4 regions of the Actinoplanes sp. ATCC 53533 genome follow, and region 4 is predicted to be linked to each of the others. Evidence: riboswitches for the same ligand, from Rfam matches in the RefSeq annotation. Region 4 holds a riboswitch; each other region holds the start of a gene.

Region 1 (5,252 bases), on a different contig from region 4:
CGTGACATCCGCGTCGAGTGCGTCGATTGCGGTGATGATCTCGCCGAACTCGGAGTAGCACAGGTGGGTGTGGATCTGGGTGCTGTCGGCGACGCCGCTGGTGGCGAGCCGGAATGCGCCGATCGCCCAGTCCAGGTAGGCCTTTTGATCGGCGGTGCGCAGGGGCAGGGTTTCGCGTAGGGCGGGCTCGTCGACCTGGATGATTCGGATTCCGGCCGCCTCCAGGTCGCGGCATTCGTCGCGCAGGGCGAGCGCGACCTGGTTCGCGGTATCGGCCAGTGGCTGGTCGGTGCGGACGAATGACCAGGCCAGGATCGTGACCGGGCCGGTGAGCATGCCCTTGACCGGGCGGTTGGTCAGCGATTGGGCGTAGGTGGACCACTCGACGGTCATCGGGTGCTCGCGGGTGACGTCGCCGTGGATGATCGGCGGGCGTACGCATCGTGAGCCGTAGGACTGCACCCAGCCCTGCTCGGTCGCGGCGAAGCCGCCGAGCTGTTCGCCGAAGTACTGGACCATGTCGTTGCGTTCCGGTTCGCCGTGCACGAGCACGTCCAGGCCGAGGTCTTCCTGCAGCCTGATCACGTGCGCTACTTCGGCGCGCATCCGCTCGGTGTAGCCGGCGTCGTCCAGGGTTCCGGCGCGCCGGGCGGCGCGGGCCTTGCGTAGGTCGTCGGTCTGCGGGAACGATCCGATCGTCGTGGTCGGCAACGCCGGCAGGTGCAGCCGCGCCTGTTGTGCCCGCGCTCGTTCGGCGTAGTCGCCGCGCCGCAGCTGCGCCGGATGGAGCGCATCCAGCCGGGCCCGGACGGAGGTGTCACGCCAGTGCGCGGGTGGCGCGGGCAGCGGGGCGGGCAGCGCCGCGACGCCGTCGCGCAGGGCGCGGCCGAGCAGGACGACCTCGTCGACCTTCTGCCGGGCGAAGGCGAGCCGTTCCCGCAGCGCCGGCGCGAGGCTGGTCTCGGCCGCCAGGTCGACCGGCACGTGCAGCAGCGAGCAGGAGCTGGACACCGAGACGTTGTCGGCGAGACCGGTGAGGGTCGCACCGACGGCCACGGCGGCGCGCAGGTCGGTGCGCCAGACGTTGTGCCCGTCGACCAGCCCGGCGACGATCGTTCTGCCCCGCAACGGTCCGGCCGCGGCGAGCCGGGCCAGGTTGCCGGGTCCGGCGACCAGGTCGAGGCCGAGCGCCTCGACCGGGGTGTCGAGCAGGGCGGGCAGGGCGTCGCCGAGCTCACCGAAGTAGGTCGCGACGAAGATCCGCGGCCGCCGGTCAAGCCCGCCGAGGCGGTGGTAGACGGCTCTCAGGGCGTCGATCTCCGCCGGGGTACGGTCGGCGACGTACGCGGGCTCGTCGAGCTGCACCCACGGCACCCCGGCGTCGGCGAGCGCGCCGAGGATCCCGGCGTACGCGTCGGTAAGCTCGCCGAGCCGGTCGAACGGGTTGCCCGCGGCCTCGGCCGGCTTGGCCAGCAGCAGGAACGTGGCCGGGCCGACCAGGACCGGGCGGGTGGTGATGCCGAGCGCCGCCGCCTGCGCGAACTCCCGCAGCGCCTGCTCCGGCCGGGCCCGGAAGACGGTCTCGTCGGCGATCTCCGGCACGAGGTAGTGGTAGTTGGTGTCGAACCACTTCGTCAGCTCGAGCGCCGGCTGGGCCTGCGCCCCGCGGGCCATCGCGAAGTAGGTGTCCAATTCGGACAGGCCGAGCCGGGCGAACCGGTCCGGGATCGCACCGACCGCGACGGCCGTGTCCAGGACGTGGTCGTAGTAGGAGAACGTGTTGGACGGGATCGCGTCCAGGCGGGCGTCCCGCAGGGTGCGCCAGACGTCGGTGCGCAGTGCGGCGGCCGTCCGCTCCAGGGCGGCGGCGTCGATGCGGCCGCCCCAGTACGCCTCGACGGCGTGTTTGAGCTCCCGGTTGCTGCCGATGCGGGGATAGCCGAGCACGGTGCTCTGCCCGAATCCGGTGGTGGTCATGGGGCGTCCTTCCCTCGAAGTGCCCGACGGGTCACGCGAGGGTGCGGGAAGGCCACGACGACAACAGCACCGTGGTCTCGCCCGAGCCCTCCCGAGGGGCCGTCGGCGGCGCACGCAGTGCTGCGTACGCGGTGCGGGCAGGTCTTCGGACTCGCGGGCACGACCGGAAGGTCTCCGGTCACCTACTGGCCGTCGCTTCCCAGGCGCTCACACACCCAGTGCGTATGACGGCGGTCGTTCCTGCTCACCGCTGCGGGGCAGTCCCGGTCTCACACCGGGTTCCCTCTTACGACACCCCACCGCGAAGCGGGGTGAACCAGCACTGCCCGCCATCGTAGAACGGTCATGACATTTGTCATCGGTGGGGCGGTAATTGTGCATGGGAACCGGTGCGCGCCGGCACTACGGCGGCGGCCGCCGGGCCCGAAGACTCAAATGCATGAGTAGCGCACTTGCTATCGCCTTGACCTCGGTTTTAGCCCTGTCCACCGCCGCGCCCTCGCCCGTGCTGCCCGCGCCCGTCCGGGCCGCGGGTGAGCCGGCCACCCAGCTGGTCCTGCCCCGGCCCACCGGCCCCGAACGCATCGGTACGGTGTCGCTGCACCTGGTCGACCGGTCGCGGCCGGATCCGTGGGTGTCGAGCGAGCGGGCCCGCGAGATCATGGTCCAGCTCTGGTATCCGGCGAGCGACGTCCGCCGGCATCCGCGGGCGCCCTGGGTGTCGCCGGGGGTGGCCGAGCGGATCAATCCGCCCGGCTCGCCGGTCATCCTGCCGGTGACCCACGCGTACGCGGACGCCCCGGTCCGGCCGGGCCGCCACCCGGTCGTGCTGTACTCGCCGGGCTTCGGGCTGGAGCGCACCGCCAGCACCGCGCTCGTCGAGGAGCTGGCGAGCCGCGGCTACATCGTGGTCACGATCGACCACACCCACGACGCGCAGCTGGTCGAGTTTCCCGGCGGCCGGATCGCGACCCACGCCGTCCCGCCGCCGACCGGGCCCGACGACGACGGCGAACAGGTCATCGACACCGCACGCGAGGCCCGGGTCGCCGACACCCGTTTCACGCTCGACCGGCTGGCCGCGATCAACCGGGGCCACAACCCGGACGAGGAGCGGCGCCGGCTGCCACGCGGCCTGAAGGGTGCGCTGGACCTGGCCCGGGTCGGGATGTTCGGCCACTCGCTCGGCGGTGCGACCGCCGCCGAGACGATGCACGAGGACCCGCGGGTCAGGGCCGGCATCAACCTGGACGGCACCCTCTCCGGCGCGGTTGTCGCCGCCGGGCTGCGCCGGCCGTTCGCGCTGATGAGTTCGGACGGCCACGGTCGCGCCGACGACGAGACGTGGCTCGCGATCTGGCCGCGCCTGCGTGGCCCCCGCTACGACCTGCAGCTGGCCGGCTCGGGGCACATGTCGTTCACCGACTTTCAGGTGCTGCTGCCGCAGATCGGCATTCCGGCCGAGGACCTGGTGCCGGGGTACGGGACGATCGACGGCTCGCGTTCGATCACCGTGCAGCGCGCGTACGTCCTGGCGTTCTTCGATCGGTACCTGCGCAACGGCAACGGCCACCTGCTCGCCGGGCCGTCCCGGCGATACCCGGAGATGCGGTTTACGCCATGACCAGTCAGGCAGTCATCGAGGTACGCGGGCTGAGCCGCCGCTATGGCGGCGCGCAGGGGTTCGAGGCCGTACGGGGGGTGTCGTTCTCCGTCGAGCGGGGCGAGTTGTTCGCGCTGCTCGGGACGAACGGCGCCGGTAAGACCTCGACCCTGGAGATCGTCGAGGGGCTCGACCGGCCGAACGGCGGATCCGTCCGGGTCCTCGGCCACGACCCGTTCACCCGGCGGGCCACCGTGCGCCCGCGCATCGGCGTGATGCTGCAGGAGGGTGGCTTCCCGCCGGATCTCACCGTCGCCGAGACCGTACGCATGTGGGCCGGCACACTCACCGATCCCCGCCCGGTCGCCGAGGCGCTGGCCCTGGTCGATCTGGAGCACCGGGCGTCCGTACGGGTCAAGCAGCTCTCCGGCGGCGAACGCCGGCGGGTCGACCTGGCGCTCGCGATCCTGGGCCGGCCGGAGGTCCTCTTCCTCGACGAGCCCACCACCGGGCTGGACCCGGAGAGCCGGCGCAACACCCGGCAGCTGATCCGCGGCCTGCTGCTCGACGGCGTCACCGTGCTCCTGACCACGCACTATCTGGAGGAGGCGCAGGAGTTGGCCGACCGCCTCGCCATCATGCACCGCGGCGTGATCGTGGCGGCCGGCTCGCTGGCCGAGGTGGTCGCCGCGTATCCGGCCCGGGTCCGGTTCGTGCTGCCCGACGGGGTGCCGCCCGGACGGCTGCCGGCCTTTCCCGGCGCCAGCCGGCTGGAGGTTGGCGCCGCCGGAGCGGATGGGGCGGTCACCGTCCACACGCACGCGCTGCAGCCGACGTTGACCGTGCTGCTGGCGTGGGCCGCCGAGCGCGGCGTCGACCTGCACGGGCTGGACGCCAGGTCGGCATCGCTGGAGGAGGCGTTCCTGTCGATCGCCGCCGACGAATCCCCGATGGAGGTGTCAGCGTGAGCGGTGTAGCTGCGATGAGGAGGACCCGTTCCATCGGCCGGGCCGAGTTGCTGCTGTTCTGGCGCAACCGGACGGCGCTGTTCAACGCGCTGCTGGTGCCCGTGCTGATCATGGGCGCGGTCGCCGGGGCGACCATGGACAGCGACGCCGCCCGGGACGGCGAACTGCGCGGCAACGCGCTCCTGACGACCGGGATGCTCGGCTTCGTGCTGATCAGCGTCGTGTATTACAACCTGGTGACCACGTACGTGGCCCGGCGCGAGGAACTGGTGCTGAAACGGCTGCGGGTCGGCGAGGTCACCGACTTGGAGATCCTCGCCGGCACCGCCAGCCCGGCGATCGCCATCGCGGCCGCGCAGATCGTGCTGTTCGTCGTGGCGGGCGCGGCGCTCCTGGGCCTGCCGGTGCCCGTCAACGCGCCGGTGCTGATCCTCGGGGCGATGGGTGGGGTGGGTGTGTTCGTCATCCTCGCCGTGGCCTCCTCGGCGTTCACCCGCACCGTCGAGCTGGCTCAGATCACCACGTTGCCGGTGCTCGTCGTCTGCATGCTCGGCTCGGGGCTGGTGGTCCCCCTGGAACTGCTGCCCGGGCCGGCCGCCGACATCGTGCGGCTCCTGCCGTTGACGCCGGCCGTGGAACTGATGCGCCTAGGCTGGCTGGGCACAACCGGAGAGGGCGTCCCGAGGGACTTCGTCGGAGTGCTC
Region 2 (5,252 bases), on a different contig from region 4:
TGAGCCGCACGTCGTGTGGGCCGGCCTGGCGCCGCACGTCAACCGGGCCGCGGTGGTCGCCCAGCGGGTTCCGCAGCGGGTCGCGTCGCCGGTCGGCCAGATCAGCTACGGGCTGACCGGCTTCGTCGAGGAGACCACGGCCGGGCTGCGGGTCATCTCCCTGGAGGAGATGCTCACCGGCGCCACCAACGCCGCGGCCGCCCTGCTCGGCCCCGAGCGCGACGTCCTGATGGTCCTCGACGACGGGCGTGACGTCCGGTATTCGCCCGCCCTCTCCTACGCGGCCGACGGCAAGGTCGACCGCAGCTTCGCGCCGCTCGACTTCCGGGTGCACGATGGCGTGGCCTTCGAGGCCATCCAGGCGCGGCCGACCGCGATCCGGGTGGCGCTGCGTGCGGAGGTCCCCGACTCCCGGGGCGACCGGTCGGTCGGCCTGGCCAACATCTCCCAGCTGATCGACGACGCCGGCCGGGGCGGACCGTACCCCGGCCCGGAGCGCCAGGTCTGGTCGCTGGCCGGCGCGCACGAGGCACCCGCGGCGAACGACCCGTGGGACCTCGAGGTCCGGGACGGCTACCACGACCAGTACGGCTACCAGCTCGTCCCGCCCGCCGGCACCTGGTACATCCGCGGCGCCACGGCGGACCGCCGCCAGTTCGTCGTGCAGACCCTGACCGGCACCGACGACCGTATCCGGCTCTTCCTGTCCCTCGGCACCCCGGATCCGGTCCTGCTGGGCTTCCCCGCACTCGCCGCGCCGCTGCCCGTGCGGGTGCGGCTGCCCGACGGCCAGGGCGTCGTCGTCGCCGGCGCCGGCAAGCTGCGCTACCGGGTGGCCCGGGGGGACTGGCTACCGATCGCCGGGTACGCGGCGCTGCTGCCGGCCGCCGCGCGGGAGGTCGAGGTCACGCCCGCGAAGGGACAGCCCGTCCGGTTCACCCTCTAAGGTCGGCAGGACAGTCCGGGCCGCACCGCCGGCTTGGGTCGCGCCTCGAACGGGCATGTCTGTCTGCGATCAGGGAGGCCGCATGGACGTCGTCATCGGTATCGACACCGGAACCACCGCGACCAAGGCCATCACCGCCGGGCCGAGGGGCGAGGTGCGCGCCGTGACGAGCGTGCACTACCCGCTGTCGGTGCCCGGCCCGGGGCACGCCGAGCTCGACCCCGGCCGGTTGCGCGACGCGGCGATCGAGGCGCTGGTCACGGTCGCCCGGCAGGCCCGCGACCAGGGCGACCGGGTGCTGGCCGTGAGCCTCAGCGCGTTCCTGCACGGCCTGGTGCCGATGGATGCCGGCGGCGCCCCGCTGGGCCCGCTGATCACCTGGGCGGACAACCGGGCGTCCGGGCAGAGCGAGCGGATCGTGGCGTCCGGCCGGGCGAAGCACCTGCAGGCCCGGACCGGGACGCCGGTGCACCCGATGTCCCCGCTGACCAAGCTCGCCTGGTGGGGCGCCGCCGACCCGGGCACCCTGCGCGACACCCCACGCTGGGGCGGCGTCAAGGAGGTCGTCCTGGCCGGCCTGGCCGACGAGGGCTTCCTGCTGGACCTCTCGGTCGCCTCCGGCACCGGCATGTACGACATCCACGAGCGCCGCTGGGACCCCGAGGCGCTGGAGCTCGCCGGCGTCCGTACCGGTCAGCTCGCCGAGGTCGTGCCGACCGCCCGGCAGCTGCGCCTCAAGCGCGAGGTGGCGGTCGCCGCCGGGCTGCCCGTGGACCTTCCGCTGATCATCGGCGCCGCCGACGGACCGCTGGCCAACCTGGGCGTGGGCGCCACGCCGGCCGGGGTCGCGGCCGTCTCCCTGGGCACCAGCGGCGCCCTGCGCACCGTCGTGAACGGCCCGACGGCGGACAAGGCCGGGCGGCTGTTCTGCTACGCGCTCACCGAGGACCGCTGGGTCGTCGGCGGCGCGGTCAACAACGCCGGGTCCGTGGTGCGCTGGGCGGGCGAGACCTTCGCGGGCAGCTTCGACCGGACGGCCGCGGCGGGTGAGGACGCCGACGTGCGCGATGCCGCGCTGCTGACCGAGGCCGCCGGCGTCGAGCCGGGCAGCGAAGGGCTGCTCTGCCTGCCGTACCTGCTGGGCGAGCGGGCGCCGTGGTGGCGCGGGGGGATGCGCGGGGCCTATCTCGGGCTGCGCCGCGAGCACGGCCGGGCGCACCTGGTCCGGGCCGCCGTCGAGGGAGTGTGCCAGCAGCTCGCGCTGGTCCGCGACACCTTCGCCGACGAGGGCATCGCGATGACCGAGGTCCGGGCCACCGGCGGCGCGGTCGCCTCGGAGCTGTGGGTGGGCATCCTCGCCGCGGCCCTGGACCTGCCCGTCGCCGTCGCGGAGTCGCCCGAGGGCACCGCGCTCGGCGCCTGCCTGCTGGGCCGGCACGCGCTGGGCGAGCTGCCCGACCTGGACCGGGCGGCGGCCCTGGTGGCGATCACCGAGCACGAGCGCCCGGACCCGCGCAACGCGGCCCTGTACCGCCGGATGCGGCCGCTGGTGGAGCGGTCGGCGCTGGCGGTCACCGACGTCCTCACCGAGCTGGACAAGCTGGCCCCGGAGCCGCTGCCCGACACGGAGAAGGCCGTCGGCCGCACCGGCTGAGCCCGGACGGCCCGCGCCGGCCGTGAGGATGCCCACGTACCCCCGCGTTGACGGCGTGCCGCGCCGTGAGAAAGAGTGGCTCGCGAGCGGCAGTGGAGGAACCCGGTGGGAGACCGGGACGGTCCCGCCACTGTGACCGGGGCCTGCCCCGGAAGTCAGGAGACTCCGGTCGCTCGCACCTTCCACACGCGGGCGCGGACCCGCGGAAAGGACCGGGCGTGACGCCGTACCCGTTCTCTGCCGTCGTCGGCCTCGACGACCTGCGGCTCGCGCTGCTGCTGACCGCCGTGTCACCCGCCGTCGGCGGGGTCCTGGTCCGCGGCGAGAAGGGCACCGCCAAGTCGACCGTCGTCCGTGCCCTGGCCGCGCTGCTGCCCGAGGTCGACGTCGTCCGGGGCTGCCGCTTCGCCTGCGATCCGGCCGCGCCCGACGCGGGCTGCCCCGACGGGCCGCACGAGCCCGGCGCGCCGCGCGGGCACCGCCCCGCCGCCCTGGTCGAGCTGCCGGTCGGCGCCACCGAGGACCGGGTGGTCGGCACCCTGGACATCCAGCGGGCGCTCGCCGACGGCGTGAAGGCGTACGAACCGGGCCTGCTCGCCGCCGCGCACCGCGGCGCCCTCTATGTCGACGAGGTCAACCTGCTGCCCGACCACCTGGTGGATCTGCTGCTCGACGCGGCGGCGATGGGCCGGGCGCACGTCGAGCGCGACGGGGTGTCGGTCAAGCACGCGGCCCGGTTCCTGCTGGTCGGCACGATGAATCCGGAGGAGGGCGAGCCGCGCCCGCAGCTCGTCGACCGGTTCGGCCTGGTCGTCACGGTCGCCGCCCCCCGCGACGCGAAGCTGCGCGCCGAGGTGGTCCGCCGCCGCCTGGCGTACGAGGCGGGCCCGGATGCGTTCGCGGCCCGGTTCGCCGGCGACGAGAGCGCCCTGGCCGAGCGGATCGTGGTCGCGCGGGCGGCGGTGCCCCGCGTCGACCTGCCGGACGCCGAGCTGGACCGGATCGCCCGGGTGTGCCTGGCCTACGGCGTCGACGGCATGCGGGCCGACATCGTGGTGGCCCGGTGCGCCGTGGCGCTGGCCGCCTGGCACGGCCGCGACCGGGTCACCGCGGAGGACATCCGCGACGCGGCCCGCCTCGCGCTGCCGCACCGCCGGCGCACGGACCCGCTCGACCCGCCGGGCACCGACGAGCAGCGCCTGGAAGAGGCCCTGGACCAGGCCGCCCGGGAGGACCCCGACGAGGACCCGCCGACGCCCGAGGGCGGCCCGGACGGCAACGGCCCTGATGACGGCGGCCCGGGCGGCGGGCCCGGCACCGACGGCCCGGGCGATGGAAGCCCGGACCGCAGCCCTCCGCCGGGTGACGGGCCCTCCGCCGAGGCGCCCGGCGCGACGGAGCAGGCGCCCCGGGACGCTGCCGAGGGGCCGGCGAGCGCGGCCGGTGGGCCGGAGAACGCGGCCGACCGGCCGGAGGGTGCGGCCGACCAGCCGGGCAAGGTCAACGGAGCCGCGCCGGCCCAGGCGGGCGCCGCCTACCGGCCCCGGACGCTGCGGATCGCCGCCCGCGGCGAGGGCGGGCACGCCGGGCGCCGCTCACCGGCCTTCGCCCGCCGCGGTCGCGTGGTCGGCTCCCGGGTCCCGCGCGGCAAGCTCGCCGGCGCGCCGCACCTGCCGGCCACCCTGCGTGCCGCCATCCACCGCGGCGCGCTGAGCGTGCCCTCCGCGACACCGGCGCGAGCCGACCGGCCGGCCGCGCCCCGCCGGCAGGGCGACCGGTTGGCCGTGCCCGGCGGGCAGGGCGACCGGGCCGCCACGCGTGGTGCCGCGGTGGTGCAGCGGATGCGGGTGGTGCAGCCCCGGGACCTGCGCGAGGCCGTGCACGTCGGGCGGGAGGCCAACCTGGTGCTGTTCGTCGTGGACGCCTCCGGGTCGATGGCCGCGCGCAAGCGGATGACCGTCGTCAAGACCGCCGTGCTCTCGCTGCTGCGGGACGCCTACCAGCGGCGGGACCGGATCGGCATGATCACGTTCCGGGGGTCGACGGCGGAGCAGGTGCTGCCGCCCACCTCCAGCCACGAGGTCGGGGTGCTGCGGCTCGCCGGGTTGCGCACCGGTGGGCGTACCCCATTGGCAGCCGGGCTGCGGGCCGCGGCCGCGACCATCGCCACCGAGCGGCGCCGCGATCCCCGCCGCCGGCCGTTGCTGATCGTCGTCACCGACGGGCGCGCGACCAGCGGCCCCGACCCGGTGCTGGTCGCCCCGGCCCTGGCCGGGGTGGCCGCGGTCGTCGTCGACTGCGAGGCCGGGCCGATCCGGCTCGGGCTGGCCCGCAGGCTGGCCGCCGCGCTCGGCGCCGACGTCATGCCGCTGGAGGCGCTCGCCGCCGACCCCACCGCCACCCCGTTGAGAAGGGCTGCCTGATGCCGCAGGGACAGGTCACCACCGTGCCGCAGGATGGGCTCACCACCCGGCAACGCCGCCGTCAGGCGGTGCTCGCCGTCCACACCGGACACGGCAAGGGCAAGTCCACCGCCGCGTTCGGGATGGCGCTGCGGGCCTGGAGCGCGGGCTGGCCGATCGGGGTCTTTCAATTCGTGAAGTCGGAGAAGTGGCGGGTCGGCGAGGAGACCGCGCTCAAGGCCCTCGGGCA
Region 3 (5,252 bases), on a different contig from region 4:
GCGAGGTCGGAGTGCAGGTCGACCTCCTCGACGGTCCAGGTGTTCTTGATCGCGTCCTTGAAGCGGTCGAAGAAGTGCGGATACTTCATCGGCCGCAGGGTCAGGTCCATTCCGGGATCCAGCAGCATCTACTGACACGCCTCGCAAGACTCGGGGTTCTCCAGGGAGCAGGCCAGCGCCTCGTCATCGCTGACCGCTTGGTCTTGGATGGTCGAGACAGCCACGGCAGGACTTACCGGCACAGTTGCGAGCTGGATCCGCGTCGCTGGCCGCGAGCGCAGGTAGTACGTGGTTTTCAGGCCGGCCTTCCACGCGTAGAGATACATCGACGAGACCTTGCCGATGGTCGGGGCGCTCATGAAGAGGTTCAGCGACTGCGACTGGTCCACGTAGGGAGCCCGAGTCGCGGCCACGTCGATGAGCGCCTTCTGCGGCAGCTCCCACGCCGTGCGGAAGAGCTCCCGGACGCCGGCGGGCAGGGCCGCGATGCCCTGCACCGAGCCATCGGCCCGCTTGATCTGCTCACGGATGGCGGCCGTCCACAGGCCACGAGTCTTCAGTTCCCGGACCAGATAGGTGTTGATCTGCAGGAATTCACCGCTCAGCGTCTCGCGCTTGAACAGGTTGCTGACCTGCGGCTCGATGCACTCGTAGCAACCTGCGATGGAGGCGATGGTCGCCGTCGGCGCGATCGCGATCAGCAGCGAGTTCCGCAGCCCGGTGGCCGCGATCCGCTGCCGCACCGCCGCCCACCGGGCGGTCTGCGTCGGCGTCACACCCCAGAGATCCGGTTGCAGGTCGCCCCTGGCCGCTCTCGTCTCCGGGTATGCGGGGTGCGGGCCGGACTGCTCAGCGAGGGTGGCCGAGCTCTCCAGCGCGGTCAGGTAGATCTCCTCGGCGACCAGCGTGCTGAGTTCCTGCGCGGCAGGCGAGTCGAAGGGCAGCCGCAACGCGAAGAACGCGTCCTGCAGGCCCATCAGCCCGAGCCCGACCGGCCGCCACCGCGGATTGCTCGCCGCGGCCTGCTCGCTCGGGTAGTAGTTGATGTCGATGACCCGGTCCAGGAAAGCGACCGCGGTCCGCACGGTCGCGCGCAGCTTCTCCCAGTCCACCTCCTCGCCCCGCAGATGCCCGGCGAGGTTGATGGAGCCGAGGTTGCAGACGGCCGTCTCGTCGTCCGAAGTGACCTCGAGGATCTCCGTGCAGAGGTTCGACAGGTGGACCGTGTTGCCCGGCGCGCCGGTCTGGTTGCTCAGCCGGTTCGACGGGTCCTTGAACGTCATCCAGCCGTTGCCGGTCTGCGCCAGCGTGCGCATCATCCGCCCGTACAGATCGCGGGCCTTGACGGTCTTGACCGCCTTCTTCTCCGCGACCCGGTATGCGGCGTCGAACTCCTCGCCATAGAGATCCGGCAGCTCCGGCGCCTCCGACGGGTCCACGAGCGACCAGTCCTCGTCGGCCTCGACCCGGCGCATGAACTCGTCCGGGATCCAGTTGGCCAGGTTCAGGTTGTGCGTACGGCGGGCATCCTCACCGGTGTTGTCCCGCAGCTCCAGGAATTCCTCGATGTCCGGGTGCCACGGCTCGAGGTAGACGCAGGCCGCGCCCTTGCGCCGGCCGCCCTGGTTGACGGCGGCCACGCTGGCGTCGAGCGTGCGCAGGAACGGCACGATGCCGTTGGACTGCCCGTTGGTGCCGCGGATCAGCGCGCCGCGGCCCCGCACCCGCGACCACGAGATGCCGATCCCGCCGGCGAACTTCGACAACCGCGCCACCTGCTGATATCGCTCGTAGATCGAGTCGAGCTCGTCCTTCGGCGAATCCACCAGGAAGCACGACGACATCTGGGTGTGGCGCGTGCCGGAGTTGAAGAGCGTCGGCGAGCTGGGCAGGTAGGCCAGCGACGACATCAGCCGGTAGAACGCGATCGCCTCACCTGCGTTGGTGGACAGGCCGCAGGCGACCCGCAACAGCCAGTACTGCGGCGTCTCCACGACCAGGCGGGATCGCGGATGACGCAGCAGGTAACGGTCCGCTACCGTCCGCAACCCGAAGTATTCGAAGCGCAGATCGCCGGACGGATCCACGGCGTCGTCGAGCTTGCGCGCGTTCTTGGCCACGAAGGCGGCGGTCTCGTCACCGATCAGCCCCTCCGCGTGGCCGCGGGCGATCGACTGGCTGAAGCTCGCGATGCCCTGCCCGCGAACCTCCTTGTCGACGAAGGCCGCCAGCAGCCGGGCCGCCAGCCGCGAATACTGAGGTTCCTCGCCGATCAGCTCCGCGGCCGTCTGGATCGACAGCTTGTCCAGCTCCGCGGTGGTCGCACCGTCGTAGAGACCGCTGATGGTCTTCGTGGCGACCCGCAGCGGGTCGACCTCGTCAAGGTCGGCGACCCAGCGCTCGACCGCCTTGACGATCTTGTTGACGTCGACCGACTCGGTCGCGCCGTTGCGCTTGCGCACCTGCATCGCGTGCCGGCGTTGCTCCGGCACGGCGGGATCGTACGCAGTCTCGTCCTGCGTGACCGTCATGAACTCTCTCTCCTCGCGAGCCCGTTGGCGGAACGGTCTTCGGGCGCGCAGGAGGACGCCGGCGAACGCGGCTGTGCGCGTACACCTGAAGTGGCGTCGGCTGTCCCACGCGGCCTCGGACCGCCGCACGCGAAAGCGTGCGGCGCGCTGGCAGGTCTTCGGACTCGCGGGCCTGACCGTTGCCGGTCGCCTAGTGGCCGTCGCTTCCCGGGCCCGGGCCCAGTGCTTGATGACGGCGGTCGTTCCCGCTCACCGCTGCGGGGGCAGTCCCGGTCTCTCACCGGGTTCCCTCTTGCCTCGCACCGTCCTGGAGGGACGGCCGAACCAGCTGCGGGCAACACCATATCTAGGTGTGGTGTGCGATGTACAACCCAACATGTCGTGTCGGCGTGTCGGATCATGCTCGAGCGGGTGAGCCCCCGCGCGTGGACCAGAGGCGAGGGGGTAAAACGTCTGCATGGCTATGACGCAAGCCCCGCCCGGTGCCCAGGAGTTCATTCCAGCCGACGCGCACAGCCTCGACGAGCTCAAGGCGGCGGCGCCCGGCTGCCGAGGCTGCGAGCTCCACGAGAACGCCACTCAGGTGGTATTCGGCCGGGGCGCCGAACACGCCCGGCTGGTGCTGGTGGGGGAGCAGCCCGGCGACATCGAGGATCAGCGGGGCCTGCCCTTCGTGGGTCCCGCGGGACGGCTCCTGCGCGATGCGGTCGGCGACGCCGGCATAGACCCGTCGATCATCTACTTGACCAACACCGTGAAGCACTTCCGCTTCGAGATGCGCGGCCAGCGCCGTATTCACCAGACCCCGGGCCCTGCGCACATCGCGGCCTGCCGCCCCTGGCTGGTCGCCGAGTTCTCGCTGCTCAAGCCGGATCTGGTGGTGGCGCTCGGTGCCACCGCCGCCAAAGCCCTGTTCGGACCGTCGTTCCGGGTGACGAGGTCGCGTGGCGAGCTGTTGCCGTGGCCGGCCTCGGCGCAGCGACCGCAGGACTTCCCGGGCGTCGAGTCACGCGCGCTGGCCACCATCCACCCGTCCGCGGTGCTGCGGGCCGACGACCGGGACGCCGCCTACCGTGGCCTGGTCGACGACCTCAAGATCGCGGCGACGGTGCTGGGCTGACCGGCACGCGCAACGACACGGTTCGCTGCTCCTTGCGGCGCACGAAGCCGAGCGACGTGAACAGGCGGTTCGCGGGAGCGTTGGCCGCCACGGTGTGCAGGAAAGGGCGCTCGCCACGGTCGTAGATCTCGGCTGCGACGGCGAGCACGAGCCGCGCCGCCAGGCCGCGACGGCGATAGGCGGGATCGGTGCAGACCGCGCTGATCTCGCTCCAGCCCGGCGGCCGGATCCGCTCGCCGGCCATCGCCACCAGCCTGCCGTCGCGCCGGATGCCCAGGTAGGTGCCAAGCTCGATGGTTCGCGGCCCGAACGGGCCGGGCTCGGTCCGGCGGACCAGATCGATCATTTCGGGGACGTCCTCCGCCGTCAGCATGGTTGCTTCCGGATCCGGTACGGCCGGTACGGTGGCGCCGACCAGTTGCAGGGTGCCGCGGGTGCCGTGGATCTCCCAGTCCACCCCGGCCGGTGGGGTCGCCGAGATCGACAGCTCGGTGCCGGGGCCTGCCAGTGTGGCCAGGTCGTCCCAGCAGCGAGGGTCGGCGGCGTTCTCAAGGGCGAAGAACGGTGCCACTTCCGGGTCGTAGCGTGCGGCGTAACCGACGATCCGGGCGAACCGCGCGTGCGGGCCGGTGAGTGCCGCCCAGCTCGGCCGGTCAAGGACATGCACTGTCACTAGCACATAGTGATGTGTATCTCAGCGTGGCGCCAAGCGGGGTGGCTCGGGCCCCGCGAGTAGGCTTTTCCCGTGCGGTTGACGGACTTCTGGGGGCGTCTCGAACAGGCCTTCGGCTCTGCCTATGCGCGGAGTCTCGCCGCGGATCAGAGTTTCGCGGCACTCGACGGGCGCACCATTAACGAATCTATAGCTCAGGGTGTCGAGACGGTTACTATATGGCGCGCCGTGGTCTCTTCGTACCCCGATCGGGTGCCTGTTCGCCTGCGCTGACCGCTTTTTTCGTACGCTTGTTCTGGCGTGTTGCTCGATCGTCGTACACATGTTCGGCTACTGTCCTCAGCGGCGTAGTCATCCACAGGTCGCGGCCGGGCGCCGGTTTTTGTCAGACCCTAGGTCTAGCGTGACCCGCGTGGTGAACAGAAGCTCTTCGGCGAAGACGCCCGGGAAGTCGAATACAGGGGTGGCGGACATGGTGGCAGGACCTGATCGGGACAAGGCGCTAGACCTTGCTCTCGCGCAGATCGACAAGCAGTTCGGCAAGGGTTCGGTGATGCGCCTCGGGGAGCGGCCTGTTTCGCAGATGGCCGTCATCCCCACCGGCTCCATCGCCCTCGACATCGCGCTCGGTGTCGGCGGTCTGCCGCGCGGCAGGGTCGTCGAGGTCTTCGGACCGGAGTCCAGTGGTAAGACGACAGTGGCCCTGCACGCGGTTGCCAACGCCCAGCGCGGCGGCGGCATCGCGGCCTTCATCGACGCGGAGCACGCGCTCGACCCCGACTATGCCCAGGCCCTCGGCGTCGACACCGACGCGCTGCTGGTGTCCCAGCCGGACACCGGCGAGCAGGCGCTCGAGATCGCGGACATGCTGATCCGCTCCGGCGCGCTCGACATCATCGTCATCGACTCGGTGGCTGCGCTCGTGCCG
Region 4 (5,252 bases):
GCGTCGGCGCCGGGAAGTCCGTCGAGCCGGGTGTCGACGGCGTCGCGGTAGCCGGCGGACAGGACCGCTCCGAGCAGGGCAACGCCGAGCGCGGTGCCGAACTCCCTGGTGACGTCGTTGAGCGCGGACGCGACGCCCTGTCGCGCACGAGGCAGGGCGGTCGTGATGGCCTCGGTGGACGGTGTCATCGTCAGGCCCATGCCGAGTCCCATGGCGAGCATGCCGGGCAGCACCGAGAGGTAGCCGCCGTCGACGGAGACGAAGGTGGCCATGAGGGCCAGTCCCGCGCCGCCCAGGAAGATCCCGGACGCCATGGTCGAGCGGGCTCCGACCCGCGCGGCTGCTCGTGGGGCGAGCCCGGAGGCGAGCATCATCAGCAGCGCCATCGGCATGAGCGCCAGGGTGGAGCGAAGGCCGGACCAGCCGAGCACCGCCTGAAAGTACGGGAAGAGGACGACGAAGATCCCCGCCTGCACGCCGAAGACCGCCAACAGCGACACGGAGCCGCTGGCCAGGCCTCGCTTGCGGAAGAGGCGGACATCGAGGAGGGGCGCCTGCTGCCGCAGTTCCCAGGCCACGAAGCCGACGGCGCCGATGACGCCGACCAGGAGGCTCAGGAGCGTCACGGGCGCGGTCCAACCCCGTTCCGGACCCTCGTGAAGAACGAAGATGAGCCCGACCGCGGCGACCACGGACGCCAGCGAGCCGACGGTGTCGAATCCGTGTGCCGACTCCTCGCGTGAGTTCGGGATGGATCGCAGCGTCATGCCGATGGCCACCGCGACGAGCGCGACCGGCAGGACGAAGAGCCATCGCCAGCTGGCCAGGTCGACCAGGACCGCCGACAGGTACATCCCGAGGATGCCGCCCCCGCCGGCGACGCCGGTCCAGACGCCGATCGCCTTGGAGCGTTCCTCGTCCGGAAACGTCGAGGTGACGACGGCCAGGGTGACCGGCATGATCATCGCGGCGCCCACGCCGCTGAGGAGCCGCGCCGCGATCATGACCTCGGACGACGTGGCGACGCCCGCCGCGGCGCTCGCCGCCCCGAAGACGATCAACCCCGCGAGCAGCACCGGCCGCCGGCCCCACCGGTCGCCGAGGGCGCCGAGCGGCAGGAGCAGCGCGGCCAGGCTGATGGTGTAGGTGTTGATGATCCACAGGACGGTGCTCTGCGAGGCGCCGAACGCGAGGGCGATCTCCTGCTGGGCGACGTTCAGCCCGGAAACCGAGGCGATGACCGCCATGAGGGCGATGCACACCGCGACCAGGATCGCGCGACGCCGGCGGGGGTCATGAATCGTTGGGTCGGCGGCGTCCACCGGGGGAGCCACATCAGGGGAGATCATGCACGGACCTTTCGTTTGTGCGCGGGGGGTGATCAGGGGCGTCGGGTGGCGCGCACGACGACGTCGTGCAGTGGCTTCGCCTGGCCGCCGGGGCCGGTGACCGTGCGGATGTGCTCCGCGGCGGTGACGACCGTCCACTTGGTGCTGTCCAGGCCGGCGGTGATGTCCGTGAGGGTGACCGATGCCTCGGCGGGCGGGTGGTGCCCGTGCCCGGTCGCTCCCGAGGCGTGCAGATGCCCGACGATCAGCAGGGTGCCGCCGGGCGCCACCCATGCGGAAATGCGGTCGTAGAAGGCCAGCTGCGGCATCGCGGGGTGCGCGTAGTGCGTCGTGACCAGGTCGAACCGCATGCCCGGGTCCCAGACGGTCAGGTCCGCTCCAACCCACCGCACGTGCCCGGACACCTCAATGTCCGTCGCGCGCCCGGCGGCGCGGGCGAGGGCCTCGGCCGCGATGTCGGCCGCGGTGACCTGCCAGCCGTGCGAGGCGAGCCAGATCGCCTCGGCCCCGGCACCGCACCCGGCATCCAGCGCCGTGCCCGGGACCAGGCTGCCGGTCTCGCGGACGAGATGCGGATTCGGGGGACTCCCGTCCATGGCTCCGGGTCCGTCATGGTGCGCCTGGTGCCAGCGCCGCTCCCAGTAGCCCTGGTCGAATTCGTGCTGCTCGGCCATCTGACCTGCTCCTTCACCGTCTTCGTGGGTACCGACGACTGTGATCGGCAGCGGTGCGATGCGCAAAGCTTCTTGCCAAATGGCAAACTGGGGGCATGGATGAGGAAGTGGATCGCACGCTTGACGCTGTCGGGCCGCGGCTGAAGCACCTTCGGCTCCGCCGCGCTATCACGCTCACCGACCTCGCGGAGGAAACCGGCATCTCCGCCAGCACGCTGTCCAGGCTCGAAGCGGGCCTGCGCCGTCCCACGCTCGAGCAGCTCCTGCCGCTCGCCCGGGTCTACGGCGTCACCCTCGACGAGCTCGTCGGCGCGCCACCGACCGGCGACCCCCGCATCAACCTGCGCCCCATCACCCGCAGCGACGGATCGACGATCCTGCCCCTGACCCGCAGGCCGGGAGGCATCCAGGCCTACAAGTTCGTGCTGCCGGCCGGGGCCGACGATCGCGAGCCCGACCTGCGCACCCACGAGGGCTACGACTGGGCCTACGTCCTCAACGGCACGCTGCGCCTGGTCCTCGGCGAGCACAATCTGATCCTCAAGCCCGGGGAGGCCGCGGAGTTCGACACCCGCACCCCGCACTGGTTCGGGGCCACCAGCTCCGGCCCCGTCGAATTCCTCAGCCTGATCGGCAAACAAGGCGAACGCGCACACGTCCGCGCCGCACCAAAACCAGGCCAGCCCGGATAGTCCGAACCAGGCGGCTGGCGGGTCTTGCCGACGGTGAGCGGGAGGGCGGGGTTCCACGCACGGACCTGGCAGGGGGAGGGCGGCCGGTTCATGAGCCGCCAGGCGATTGGCCGCCCTCTCCCGGTGTCGGCGGGAGCGACGGTCAGCACCATGCAACCAGGCACGACATGAATTTGATCTTGAACTTGACCTCGGTTTTGCGCGAGAACCGGCGGTCTGGGTTAGTTTCAGGGGGACCGCGTCGCAGCGAAGCCGGTGGGATTCCGGCGCTGTCCCGCAACTGTGAGCCCTTTTGGAGGGTCAAGCCAGGTCGCCTGCGCGCCGGTCGCGATTCAGCGCTCTCGGGGAGGGGCGCCTCGCGGGCCGGGTCCCTGTTCCGGTCGGCGATGCACCGCAGCCTCGGCCGACAGGAGGACAGGATGAGACGTGTTTTGACGGCCGCGATCGCGGCCGGTGCTTTGCTGCTCGGCGGGTGTGGCGGCGGTGGATCCGACGACGGCCCGGGGCCGTCCGCCGGGCCGGGCGGTGACTCTTTCCCGGTCACGGTGGGTTCGTTGACCTTGGCCGAGCGGCCCGAACGGATCGTGTCGCTCGCGCCCACCGCGACCGAGATGCTGTTCGCCATCGGCGCCGGTCCGCAGGTGGTGGCCGTTGACGACCAGTCGACCTATCCGGTGGACGCCCCGCGCACCGACCTGTCCGGCTTCAAGCCGAACGCGGAGGCCATCGCCGGGCGGAACCCCGACCTGGTGGTTGTCTCGGATGACCTCGACAAGATCGTCGACCAGCTCGGCAGGCTCAAGATCCCTGTGCTGTTCGCTCCCGCCGCCAAGGTGATCGACGATTCCTACCGGCAGATCGAGCAGCTTGGCGCGTTGACGGGCCATCGGGGCGAGTCGGCGGCGCTGGTGGGGCGGATGCGGGCGCAGATCGACAAGATCGTGCAGGGGGTGCCGGCCCGCGCCGGGTCGCTGAGCTACTACTACGAGATCGACCAGACCCTGTATTCCGCGACGTCCAAGACCTTCATCGGGTCCATTTTCGCGCTGTTCGGGCTCACCAACGTCGCCGACGCCGCCGATCCGGACGGCGCCAAGGACGGTTATCCGCAGCTCTCGCCGGAGGCGCTGGTCGCGGCGAACCCCGACCTGATCTTCCTAGCGGACAGCAAGTGCTGCGGGCAGTCGCCGGCGACGGTCAAGGCGCGGAAGGGCTGGGCGGCGATCACCGCGGTGGAGAAGGACCAGATCGTGGCCCTGGACGACGATATCGCCTCGCGGTGGGGGCCGCGGGTGGTCGACCTGGTGCAGTCCGTCGCCGATGCGGTGGCCAGGGTCCCGGCGTGACAGACCGGCCGCGGCCGGCCGGTCTGCGGGCCGGCTGGCTGGCCGGTGGCCTGCTCGCCGTGGTCGTCGCGCTGGTCGCGGGCATCGCCTTCGGGCCGGTCCCGCTGCCGCCCGCCGGTGTCGCGGCCGAGCTGCTCGATCTGCTTCCGGGGGTACGGATCGACAGCGGCCTGAGCGCCCGCGAGGTTGCCATCGTCACGGAGTTGCGCCTGCCCAGGGTCGTGCTCGGGTTGCTCGTCGGCGCGCTGCTCGCCCTCGCCGGCGCCGCCTACCAGGGCGTCTTCCGCAACCCGCTCGCCGATCCGCACCTGCTCGGGGTCGCGGCCGGTGCGGGCCTCGGGGTGACGGCCGTCATCGCGTTCCGGTCGGCGGGCGGCGACACCACCACCGAGCTGCCGATCGGTGTGCCGCTGGCGGCCTTCGTGGGTGCCGTCGGCGCCGTCGCGCTGACCTGGCTGCTGGGCGGCGCCGGCGGCCGGGCCCGGACTCCCGCCACGCTGATCCTGTCCGGGGTGGCCGTGTCCGCCTTCCTGGCCGCCGCCCAGACCTTCCTGCTGCAGCGGCACATCGAGGCGCTGCGGGAGGTGTACTCCTGGCTGCTCGGCCGGCTCGCCACCGCGGGCTGGCACGACGTGCTGCTGGTGCTGCCGTACGCGGTGGTGACCGGCGCGATCGTGCTCTCCCAGCGCCGCGAGCTGGACGTGCTGACCGTCGGCGACGAGGAGGCGGCCAGCCTCGGCCTGCACCCGCAGCGCAGCCGCTACCTGCTGATCGCGGCCGCCTCGCTGGGCACGGCCGCCGCGGTGTCGGTGTCCGGGCTGATAGGTTTTGTCGGCATCATCGTGCCGCACACCCTGCGGTTGCTGGCCGGTCCGAGCTACCGGTCCATCCTGCCGCTGTCGGTGCTGTACGGCGGCGCGTTCCTGGCGCTGACCGATCTGCTGGCGCGCACGGTGGCGAGCCCGACCGAGATCCCGATCGGCGTGGTGACCGCCTTCCTGGGCGCGCCCTTCTTCGCCCTCGTGCTGCGCCGGAGCGGGGTCGCCGCATGATCGGCGTGCGCGGGCTGCGGGTGGTGCTGGGCGGTTCGGTGATCGTCGACGGGGTCGATCTGGACGTCGCCGCGGGCGAGTGGGTCACGATCATCGGCCCGAACGGCGCGGGCAAGTCCACGGTCCTGCGGGCCGTCGG

What was found. Region 4 has a riboswitch for cobalamin ahead of DMB66_RS18460 (ABC transporter substrate-binding protein). Riboswitches for the same ligand answer to the same signal wherever they lie in the genome.
Region 1: it holds a riboswitch for cobalamin, as region 4 does, so the genes downstream of both, metE (5-methyltetrahydropteroyltriglutamate--homocysteine S-methyltransferase) here and DMB66_RS18460 (ABC transporter substrate-binding protein) in region 4, are expected to answer to the same signal.
Region 2: it holds a riboswitch for cobalamin, as region 4 does, so the genes downstream of both, DMB66_RS57810 (VWA domain-containing protein) here and DMB66_RS18460 (ABC transporter substrate-binding protein) in region 4, are expected to answer to the same signal.
Region 3: it holds a riboswitch for cobalamin, as region 4 does, so the genes downstream of both, DMB66_RS54755 (ribonucleoside-diphosphate reductase subunit alpha) here and DMB66_RS18460 (ABC transporter substrate-binding protein) in region 4, are expected to answer to the same signal.

Annotation. Positions count from the first base shown of each region.
Region 1 is NZ_QHHV01000149.1:19,039-24,290, reverse strand. Features, by position in the region: gene metE (5-methyltetrahydropteroyltriglutamate--homocysteine S-methyltransferase) at 1-1,977, opposite strand, end outside; cobalamin riboswitch at 2,096-2,313, opposite strand; gene DMB66_RS40315 (hydrolase) at 2,417-3,601, shown strand; gene DMB66_RS40310 (ABC transporter ATP-binding protein) at 3,598-4,548, shown strand; gene DMB66_RS40305 (ABC transporter permease) at 4,545-5,252, shown strand, end outside.
Region 2 is NZ_QHHV01000383.1:2,872-8,123, forward strand. Features, by position in the region: gene DMB66_RS57800 (hypothetical protein) at 1-946, shown strand, start outside; gene DMB66_RS57805 (gluconokinase) at 1,029-2,600, shown strand; cobalamin riboswitch at 2,661-2,788, shown strand; gene DMB66_RS57810 (VWA domain-containing protein) at 2,819-5,023, shown strand; gene cobO (cob(I)yrinic acid a,c-diamide adenosyltransferase) at 5,023-5,252, shown strand, end outside.
Region 3 is NZ_QHHV01000304.1:381-5,632, reverse strand. Features, by position in the region: partial or broken gene DMB66_RS54760 (ribonucleotide-diphosphate reductase subunit beta) at 1-128, opposite strand, end outside; gene DMB66_RS54755 (ribonucleoside-diphosphate reductase subunit alpha) at 129-2,531, opposite strand; cobalamin riboswitch at 2,663-2,875, opposite strand; gene DMB66_RS54750 (UdgX family uracil-DNA binding protein) at 2,989-3,651, shown strand; gene DMB66_RS54745 (GNAT family N-acetyltransferase) at 3,623-4,324, opposite strand; gene DMB66_RS54740 (DUF3046 domain-containing protein) at 4,397-4,597, shown strand; partial or broken gene recA (recombinase RecA) at 4,797-5,252, shown strand, end outside.
Region 4 is NZ_QHHV01000054.1:1,010-6,261, forward strand. Features, by position in the region: gene DMB66_RS18445 (MFS transporter) at 1-1,349, opposite strand, end outside; gene DMB66_RS18450 (bifunctional 2-polyprenyl-6-hydroxyphenol methylase/3-demethylubiquinol 3-O-methyltransferase UbiG) at 1,382-2,023, opposite strand; gene DMB66_RS18455 (helix-turn-helix domain-containing protein) at 2,119-2,715, shown strand; cobalamin riboswitch at 2,911-3,045, shown strand; gene DMB66_RS18460 (ABC transporter substrate-binding protein) at 3,135-4,061, shown strand; gene DMB66_RS18465 (iron ABC transporter permease) at 4,058-5,113, shown strand; gene DMB66_RS18470 (ABC transporter ATP-binding protein) at 5,110-5,252, shown strand, end outside.